DNA from 2 places in the Citrifermentans bremense genome. Region 2 is predicted to be linked to the other one. Evidence: riboswitches for the same ligand, from Rfam matches in the RefSeq annotation. Region 2 holds a riboswitch; the other holds the start of a gene.
What was found. A riboswitch is a leader RNA that binds a small molecule or an ion and turns the genes downstream of it on or off. The one in region 2 is predicted to bind S-adenosylmethionine.
Positions count from the first base shown of each region.

Region 1: another riboswitch for S-adenosylmethionine. It lies ahead of metX (homoserine O-acetyltransferase MetX); the one in region 2 lies ahead of GEOBRER4_RS10505 (trans-sulfuration enzyme family protein).

Region 1 is NZ_AP023213.1:406,636-411,463, reverse strand. Features, by position in the region: gene pabB (aminodeoxychorismate synthase component I) at 1-1,080, shown strand, start outside; gene GEOBRER4_RS01690 (NAD(P)-dependent oxidoreductase) at 1,115-1,978, shown strand; gene GEOBRER4_RS01685 (hypothetical protein) at 1,975-2,145, shown strand; SAM riboswitch class I at 2,221-2,322, shown strand; gene metX (homoserine O-acetyltransferase MetX) at 2,423-3,526, shown strand; gene GEOBRER4_RS01675 (acetate kinase) at 3,523-4,752, opposite strand.
Region 2 is NZ_AP023213.1:2,384,647-2,389,474, reverse strand. Features, by position in the region: gene GEOBRER4_RS10510 (trans-sulfuration enzyme family protein) at 23-1,156, opposite strand; gene GEOBRER4_RS10505 (trans-sulfuration enzyme family protein) at 1,153-2,301, opposite strand; SAM riboswitch class I at 2,374-2,478, opposite strand; gene GEOBRER4_RS10500 (MucR family transcriptional regulator) at 2,893-3,405, shown strand; gene GEOBRER4_RS10495 (AMP-binding protein) at 3,634-4,828, shown strand, end outside.

The DNA of each region.
Region 1 (4,828 bases), 2.0 Mb from region 2:
GCCGAAAACCTGATGATCGTTGACCTGCTGCGAAACGACCTGGGGATGGTGTCGGAAACCGGCTCGGTGCGGGTCGCCTCCCTCTTCGACGTGGAGAGCCACCCCACCGTGCACCAGATGACCTCCACCATCGAGGGGAGGCTGCGGGAAGGGGTGGGGACGCTGGAACTCCTCCGAGCCCTTTTCCCCTGCGGCTCCGTGACCGGCGCACCCAAGAAAAGGAGCATGGAGATCATCGCGCAACTGGAGGAGGAGCCGCGCGGCCTATACACCGGTTGCATCGGCTATCTCTCCCCGGGAGGCGAGGCCAAGTTCAGCGTCGCCATCCGCACCGCCGTCCTGGACCTCGCGAGCGGCGAGGGGGAGATCGGGGTCGGCAGCGGCATCACCTACGATTCCTGCGCCGGGGAGGAATACCGCGAGAGCCTCTCCAAGGCGCGTTTTGCCCGCGAGCTCGTCCCGGAATTCCAGCTGATCGAATCGCTTCTTTACGACGGCGAGTACTTTCTGCTGGAGCGGCACCTGGAAAGGCTGGCGCGCTCCGCCGCGCACTTCTCCTTCGCGCTGCAACCGGACGCGGCCCGTCGGGCCTTGGAAGAAACCGCCGCGGGGCTCGCCGCCGGGGGGAGCTACAAGGTGCGCCTGCTCCTTTCTAGTGACGGGCGCATCGCCTGCGAGGCGGCGCCGATAGAGGCCGTCGCGGCCGAAGCGAACGTAGGCTTCGCCAGCGCCCGTGTCGACTCGGATGACACGTTGCTCTACCACAAGACCACCCTGCGGGACCGCTATCGTGACGAGTTGGCGGCACAGCCGGAACTGGACGAGGTGATCTTCGAGAACGAGCGGGGCGAAGTCACCGAAGGGGCCAACAGCAACCTCGTGGCGCGCATCGAAGGTCGCTACCTGACGCCTCCTATGGCGAGCGGGCTCTTGCCTGGGACCTTCAGGGAGGAGCTGATCGCACAGGGCAAGATCGAGGAGCGGGTGCTGACCCGGGCTGACCTGGAGGGTGCGGAGGCGCTCTTTCTGATAAACTCGGTGCGAAAGTGGCGCCGGGTGGCGCTGGCATCGAAGAAATAGCAGGCGATAAATCTATTTATCCAAGGAGAGGAACATGGAACAATACGGATTTTTAGGATTGGGGATCATGGGAAGCGCGATGGCCAAGAACCTGCTCAAGGCCGGGTTCAAGGTGACGGTCTGGAACCGGTCGCAGGAGAAGTGCGCGGAGCTCGCGGCGCTCGGGGCAACGGTCGCCGCCACCCCCGCCGAGGTCACCGCCTCCTGCAGCGTCACCATCGCCATGCTGGCCGACCCCGCGGCGGCGCATGCGGTCTGCTTCGGACCTCAAGGCGCCCTGGAAGGGATCGGCGCCGGCAGGGGGTACGTTGACATGTCCACGGTGGACGCCGCGACGGCCAAGGATATCGGCGCGGCCGTCACCGGCAAGGGGGGGAGGTTCCTTGAAGCTCCCGTTTCGGGGAGCAAGAAGCCGGCCGAGGACGGCACCCTGATAATCCTCGCCGCCGGCGACCGTGAACTCTTCGACCAGGCGCTCCCGCTCTTCGAAAAGATGGGGAAGAAAAGCCTTTATTTGGGCGAGCTCGGGCGCGGCGCGCAGATGAAGCTGATCGTCAACATGGTCATGGGAGGTATGATGACCATCTTCTGCGAGGGGCTGGCCCTTGCGGACAAGGCGGGGCTCGAGGGGAGCGACCTCCTCGACGTCATCGACGCCGGCGCCATGGCGAACCCGATGTTCAAGCTGAAGGGGGCGCAGATCGGACAGGGAAACTTTGCCACCGCGTTCCCGCTCAAGCACATGCAAAAAGACATGCGCCTCGCCGTGGCGCTAGGGGACCAGCTGGGGCAGCCGCTCTTTTCCGCCTCCGCCGCCAACGAGAGCTTCAAGATGGCGCGGGCCCAGGGGCTGTCGGATAACGACTTCAGCGCCGTCTTCAAGGCGATCGCTTCATGAAAAAGCTGCTCTCCCTGGCCGCGGTGACGCTCATCACCAGCGCCTTTCTCGATCCCCTGATCTACTCCGGGCTCGGCAAACCGATACCCTGGGGGCGCGACGCGCTGATGCTTGTGGCAGGGGTCATCTGCTTTTACCTGCTGGTGAAATACCGCAACGACCTGTAAACCAAGGGATAAGTTTGCCGTTGACAAAAGTAAACGGCTCCCTTATCCTGCAGCGACAATTTCATATAAAAGACCTGCTTATCTAGAGTGGTGGAGGGAAAGGCCCTGCGAAGCCACAGCAACCGGCCCAGAAATGGGCGACAGGTGCTAAATCCTGCCGAAAGGCGAAGATGAGAAAGGCGCGCTTTAGCTCCATCACCACAAAAGCCCCTTCTCTCATACCGAGACGGGGCTTTTTTAATACCCGCAGCGCGCGGGCACCAATGAAGAGAGAAACATGTCCTACGGCATAGTGACAGAACAGATCGCCACCTTCGATACCGAGCTGCGCCTGGAAAGCGGGCGTATCCTGGGTCCGATTGACATAGCCTACGAGACCTACGGCACCCTGAACGCGTCGCGCTCCAACGCGATCCTCGTGACCCACGCCTGGACCGGTAGCGCGCATCTGGCCGGGCGCTACAGCGAGGACGAGAAGCGGGCGGGGTGGTGGGACGACATCGTCGGGCCCGGCTGCCTTTTGGACACCGACCGCTATTTCGTGATCTGCTCCAACGTGATCGGCTCCTGTTTCGGCTCCACCGGCCCCACCTCCATCAACCCGAAGACCGGCAAACGCTACAACCTCGCCTTCCCGGTGATCACGGTGCGCGACATGGTTAAGGCCCAGGCCTTGCTCATGGACCGGTTGGGAATAGAGAAGCTTTTCTGCGTGCTGGGGGGGAGCATGGGGGGGATGCAGGCCCTGGAGTGGACCACGCAGTTTCCCGAGCGCGTCGCCTCGGCCGTGGTGCTCGCCACGACGCCGCGCCCCTCGGCGCAGGCAATCTCGTTGAACGCGGTGGCGCGCTGGGCCATCTTCAACGACCCTAACTGGAAAAAAGGGGAATACCGGAAGAATCCCAAGGACGGGCTCGCCCTGGCCCGCGGCATCGGGCACATCACCTTCCTCTCGGACGAGTCGATGACGGCCAAGTTCGACCGCCGCTTCTCCGCCCGCGACGGCCAGTTCGACTTCTTCGGACAGTTCGAGGTGGAGCGCTACCTAACCTACAACGGCTACAACTTCGTGGACCGCTTCGACGCCAACTCCTTCCTCTACCTCGCCAAAGCACTCGACCTCTACGACGTGGCATCCGGGTGCGAGTCGCTGGAGGAGGCGTTCGCGCCGGTAAAAGCGCCCATACAGTTCTTCGCCTTCACCTCGGACTGGCTCTACCCGCCGGCCCAGACCGAGGAGATGGTCGAGTCACTTAAAAAGCTCAAGAAACCGGTGGAGTACCACCTGATCACCTCGGCCTACGGACACGACGCCTTCCTTTTGGAGCACCAGACCTTCACCCCGCTGGTCGAGTCGTTCCTGGACCGGGTCGAGATCTAGGCGGCACCAGCCTCGCGCGCCGGCCACCCCATGATGGCGGCCACGTCCTCGTTGAGCATCATCTCCTCGCCGCTGGGAAGGGCGAACACCTTGATCTTCGAGCTGTCGGCGCTGATCAGCATCTCCCGCTCGCCCCGCAGGGCCTCCTCGTCCCGCTTCAGGTCCACCTCGATCCCGAACTGCTCCATCCCCTTGAGCGCCATCCCCCGGACCGGCCAGTCCTCCCACCCCTCGCCGTAGGTGAAGACGATGGCGTCGGGCCTACCGATCACGGCTATGTAGGCGCCTATGTACTTGCGCAGGCGGTAGGACTCCATGTCGAGCGCCAGCTGGCAGCGGGGGTCCCCCACCACCGCCTCGTCCACCACCGTCCTGCGGCTCACCCGGCGCCCGACGATCCCCGCCAGCCCGCTCTTCTGGTTCAGGAAGAGATCCATTTCCGCCGCCGATATCCCGGCCTCGTTCATCATGAACGGTATGATACCCGCGTCTATGTCCCCGCAGCGGGTCCCCATCATCACCCCTTCCAGCGGGGTGAGGCCCATGCTGGTGTCGACCGAGACCCCGTTTTTCAGCGCGCAGAGCGACACGCCGTTGCCGGTGTGCACCGTCACTAGGTTGCAGCGCTCCAGTGGGACGCCGGCCAAGGCGGCTCCCCTTCTGGCGGCATGCAAGTGGGACTGGCCGTGGAAACCGTAGCGCCTGATGCCGTGCTGCTTGTACCAGTCGTAGGGAAGGGGGTAGATGTAAGCCTTTTCCGGCATGGTCTGGTGGAAGGCGGTGTCGAAGATGGCAACCTGCGGCAGGTTGGGGAGCAGGTCCTTTGCGGCGCGGATGCCGGCCAGGTTCGGGGTGTTGTGCAGCGGGGCGAGGTTCGCGGTTTCCTTGATGGCCGCGACCACGTCGTCGTCGATGAGGACTGACTTGGTGAACCTCTCTCCCCCATGCACCACGCGGTGCCCGATGGCGCTGATGCTCGCCGCTTCCGGCAGCACCCCGTCCTTCGCGTCGGTCAGCGTGTCCAGCACGAATTGCAGCGCTTGCGTATGGTCGGCGCAGTCGCGGTCCAGGTGCCGGGGCGCCTTGCCGGGGACCTTGTGGGTGAGGAAGGTGTCCCCGATGACGACCCGCTCCACGTTTCCGCTGGCCAGGGTCAGGTTTCGTCCCCAGTCGAAGAGTTGGTACTGCAGGGAGAAGGTCCGGCAGTTGAGGGTGAGGATGAGCATGCTACAGACTCCAGTCCGGGCGCCCATAGGGGGCCCGTCGCTTGGTTATGACCGACCATAACTAGCACGCTCGGTG
Region 2 (4,828 bases):
TCCGCCTTTCGGCTTCAGGTTTTTATCTAAGAGAGCGTTCCATGTCGGCGATCAGGTCCTCGGGATCCTCCAGGCCTACCGACAGACGCACCAGCGTGTCCTTGATCCCCCTTGCCTCGCGCTCGGCGGGGGGCATGGCGGCATGCGACATCTTGGCGGGGTAGGAGAGGATGCTTTCCACCCCTCCCAGGCTCACGGCGAACGCGGAGAGCTTCACCCCTTCCAGGAGTTTCCTGGTCACCTCGTAGCTCGATAGTTCGAAGGAGAGGACAGCACCGGGGCCTGAGGACTGCGCGTTGTGGATCTCGTACCCCGGGTGCTCGGGAAGGCCGGGGTAGTAGATCTTCGCCACTTCCTTTTGCTCCTTGAGCCAGGAGACGATAAGCTTCGCGCTCGCCTGGTGCTCTTCCATGCGTACCTTCAGGGTCTTCAATCCACGTAAAACCAGCCAGCAGTCCTGCGGCCCGAGAACTGCGCCGAACGCGTTCTGGATGAAACGGATCCTCTGCCCGACCGCCGGGTCCTTGGCGACGGCGAAGCCGCAGAGAACGTCGGAGTGGCCGTTCAGGAACTTGGTGCCGCTGTGGAGCACGATGTCGCACCCAAGCTCCAGCGGGCGTTGCAGGTAAGGCGTCATAAAGGTGTTGTCGACGATGGTGAGGATCCCCTTCTCCTTGGCGAGCGCCGCGGCACCCTTGAGATCGGTGATCTTGATCAGCGGGTTGGAGGGGGTCTCCAGATAGAGCGCCTTGGTCTCTGGCCTGATCGCGGCAGCGATGGCTGCCGTGTCGGTCGCGTCGACGAAAGTGGCGTTGAGGCCCCAATTTTTCAGCACCGTGGTGAGGGCGCGGAAGGTCCCGCCGTAGACGTCCTCGCAGACCACCAGGTGATCCCCCGGCGCGAAGATGAGCAGGGTGGAGGAGATGGCGGCCATCCCGGAGGCGAAGGCAAGCCCCACGGCCCCTTTCTCAAGCCCGGCCACAGCCTCTTCCAGCGCCTCGCGGGTCGGGTTCCCCGAGCGGGAGTAGTCGTACTTTCCGAAGTGCTCCATCGAGTCCTGGGCGAAGGTGGAGCTGAGGTAGATAGGGTGGCTCAGGGAGCCGTGCTCCGGGTCTATCGGGGCTGTGCCGTGTATCAGTTCGGTCGCGAATTTCATTCCGGTTCTCCTCCTGCGAACGCCTGCGCCAGGTCGGCGACCAGGTCGTCCTTGTCTTCGATCCCCACCGAGAGGCGGAGCAGTGAATGGTTGATGCCGAGCCGCTTCAGCGTCTCCGGCTCGATGTCCGCGTGGGTCTGCACCGCGGGGAAGGTGATCAGGCTCTCGACGCCGCCGAGGCTCTCGGCGAAGGAGATCAGGCGGGTCTTCATCAACAGCGTATTGACCAGGTGCGGCTCGGTCACCTCGAAGGCGATCATGGCGCCGAAGCCTTTGCCGCGGCTTTTCATCAGTTCATGGCCGGGGTGGTCGGGGAGGCCGGGGTAGTGCACCTTGGCGACCTGGGGGTGGAGGCTCAGCCACTGCGCTATGGCGAGCGCATTTTCCTGTTGCCGGTCCAGGCGGATGGTGAGCGTCTTGATTCCCCTCACAGTGAGCCAGGAATCCTGGGGCCCCAAGACTGCGCCGGCGCCGTTTTGATGGAAGTAGACCTGCTCGGCCAGCACCGGGTCCTTCACCGCCACCAGTCCGCAGACGGTGTCGTTGTGGCCGGCCAGGTATTTGCTCCCGGAATACACGGTGATGTCGGCGCCCAGATCGAGACAGCGCAAAAGGTACGGAGTCAGGAAGGTGTTGTCAACGATGCAGAGCATCTCGCGCTCTTTGCAGAGGGCCGCCAGTTGCTCCACATCGGCCACCTTCAAAAGCGGGTTGGTGAGGGACTCGACGAAGAGCGCCTTGGTGTTGGGCCTCACGGCCTGGCGCACCAGCTCAACGTCGCTCGTGTCGACGTAGCTGAAACTGAGCCCGAACTGCTGGAACAGCTTCTCGAAAAGCCGGTAGCTCCCGCCGTAGAGGTCCTCGGTGACGATAAGGTGGTCCCCCTGCTTGAAGAGGAACATGAGGCTCGTGATGGCGGCCATCCCGGAGGCGTAGGCGAAGCCGCGGCAGCCCCCCTCCAGGGCGGCAAGCCCTTCCTCCAGTGCCTGGCGGGTCGGATTTCCGGATCTGCTGTAGTCGTAGCCGGTGCTCTGTCCCAGTCCTGGATGGCGGAAAGTGGCGGTCTGGTAGATGGGGACGGTCACCGCACCGGTGCGGGTGTCGCGCTGCAGGCCTATCTGTGCTGCTTCGGTCGCGATTTTCATTTTTTCTGCCTCCAATAGGAAAAAGTCCCCTTCCGGGGTCGGAAGGGGACTTTTCTATAGTAGGTCCGCGCTTCCTTATCTTCCGGAGCGTCGCCGCTCCGCTGGATTTGGCACCTTCCCTTGCGGGAGGTTGCCGCGACGTCATGGGGCCAGTCCCTCGGTCGCTCGTGATAAGTTAGTGCTATTGAGTTGTTTGTCCAGGAGCGTCCGCTCCTTTTTAATGTTCATATTAATACTGAATCGCTGCACTTCTGTCAACGGTAAACTTGACGGGTTGGATAGGTTTTTTTGCTGATGTCCGCTGCCGGAGTTGCCGTTACCAAGTAGGGTATGGGAGGCAGCAGCCTTGTTCATATATTCGGGTGCTAAGCCGGCAACTTTAGCTCTGAGGTTTTGCAGTCGTCGTGACTGTACCTCGTCTCTTACACTTAATCCTGAGGCCGCATTCGAGACTTCAGCCAGCCAATCATTGACATAAAACCCACTCCTATTGACAATGAATGATACTTTTAGCAAATACCCTCATTGACAAAGCGGAATTACCTGCCAATACTATGGCAAGGCAGATAATGTTCTATGGAGGGACAATCAATGGCAACCTTGGTAGAGATCGCAGCTCAGATTGTAGCGTCGCATGCGTCAAGCACTCCGATGACCTCAGATCAGCTTATATTCGAGATCGGCAAAGTTCACACTGCTCTCAAGAACCTTGAAGCAGGTGAGCCTTTAGAGGGATCAGAGGAAACGAAGACATCTTTGACGGTAAAAGAGGCCTTCAGGAAGGGCGAGGTAGTTTGCATGCTCTGCGGCAAGGGCGGTTTCAAGACCCTGGCAAGGCACTTGAACACCGCGCACGGCATGAAACCGGGCGAGTACAAGAAACAGTTCTCAATACCCGGGAAACAGCCGCTCGCCGCGAAGAACTATTCCGACGCCAGGCGAAAGATGGCGCTGGACCGCGGGCTGGCAGACAACCTTGCCAAGGCGCGCGGGGTGCGCATGGCCAACATCGAGGCGAAGAAGACCGCTCCGGTCAAGCCGGCAAAACCAGCCAAGGCCCCTAAGCCTCCCAAGGAAGCCGGCGCCAAGGCCAAGACAGCCTGATCATACAGGTCCACCAATAAGAAAAGCCGTCCTCAAAAGGGGCGGTTTTTTTATTTTCAGCATCCACGGGCAACCGGTTGCCAAAGCTCCCCGATCATGTGACAATGCTGCATCGTGAACAGCGAGGATTTGAGAGCGTCACGGAGTATTTTGCCTGCCTTGTCCATTGCTGCTTCCACAAGATAGTGTCCCCAGTGACCGGTCGAATATCGATATAGGGAGCATCCCATGCAGACACTGGTTGATTTATTCCATAGCTTCGCCAAGCGCGGCGACAAAGTCGCCCTGGTCAACCGGACCGGCGTCAGGCGCCTGCCGGTTTCCTATCGCGAACTGTACGACCTCTCCCTCAGGATGGCATCGCTTCTGGCCCGGCAGGGCGTCGCCCCAGGAGACCGGGTGCTCCTCTGGGGGCCGAACTCTTCCTGGTGGGCGGTCGCCTACTGGGGGATCATCATGCGCGGCGCCGTGGCGGTTCCGGTGGATTTCATGTCGGAGCGCGGGCGGGCCGACTCGATCCGCCAGTTGACCCAGGCCCGCATCGTGCTGCAGAGCCGGTTCAAGCCGGAGAGGATCGACGAGGGTCCGAGCCTCTTGCTCGAGGACCTGCAGTACCTCCTGGAGGGGGTTGAGCCGATTGCGGACACCGCCGCTCCCGCCCCGGACGACATGGCGCAGCTCATCTATACCTCCGGCACCACCGGCAACCCGAAGGGTGTGATCCTCACCCACAAGAACCTGGTCGCGAACATCAAGCAGATCAACGAGCAGGTCCCGATCATCACACCGGAGTTCACCTTCCTGTCGCTATTGCCGCTGTCGCACATGTTCGAGCAGATGGGAGGCTTCTTCACGCCGCTTTACCAGGGGGCCGCCGTGGTCTACCCCCGCACCTTGAAGCCCTCGGCCATCATGGAGGCTTTGAGCGAGGAGGACATCTACGTCATCATGTCCGTGCCGCGCCTGATGCAGCTTTTGAAGAGCACGATCGAGCGCGAGCTGGCGGAAAAGGGTCTGGGCAAGGTCTTCGCCTCGCTCACCGGGGTCGCGCAGGGTCTCTCCAAGCCGCAGCGGGCCAAGCTCTTCTTCCCGGTGCAGCGAAAGTTCGGCAAAAACTTCACCGTCTTCGTATCAGGCGGCGCGCCGCTCGACCCCGACGTCTTCCGCTTCTGGGACTCCATGGGGTTCACCGTCCTCGAAGGGTACGGCCTTACCGAGTGCTCCCCCGTTCTCTGCGTCAACACAGTGGAGCGGCAGGTGGCGGGTTCGGTGGGGCCGCCGCTTCCCGGAGTGGAGCTGAGGCTTGACGGAAAAGAGGTGGTGGTGCGCGGCGACAACGTCTTTCCGGGCTACTACCAAAACGAGGAGGCGACCCGGGGCGCGTTCAACGCCGAGGGGTGGTTCAAGACCGGGGACCTGGGGG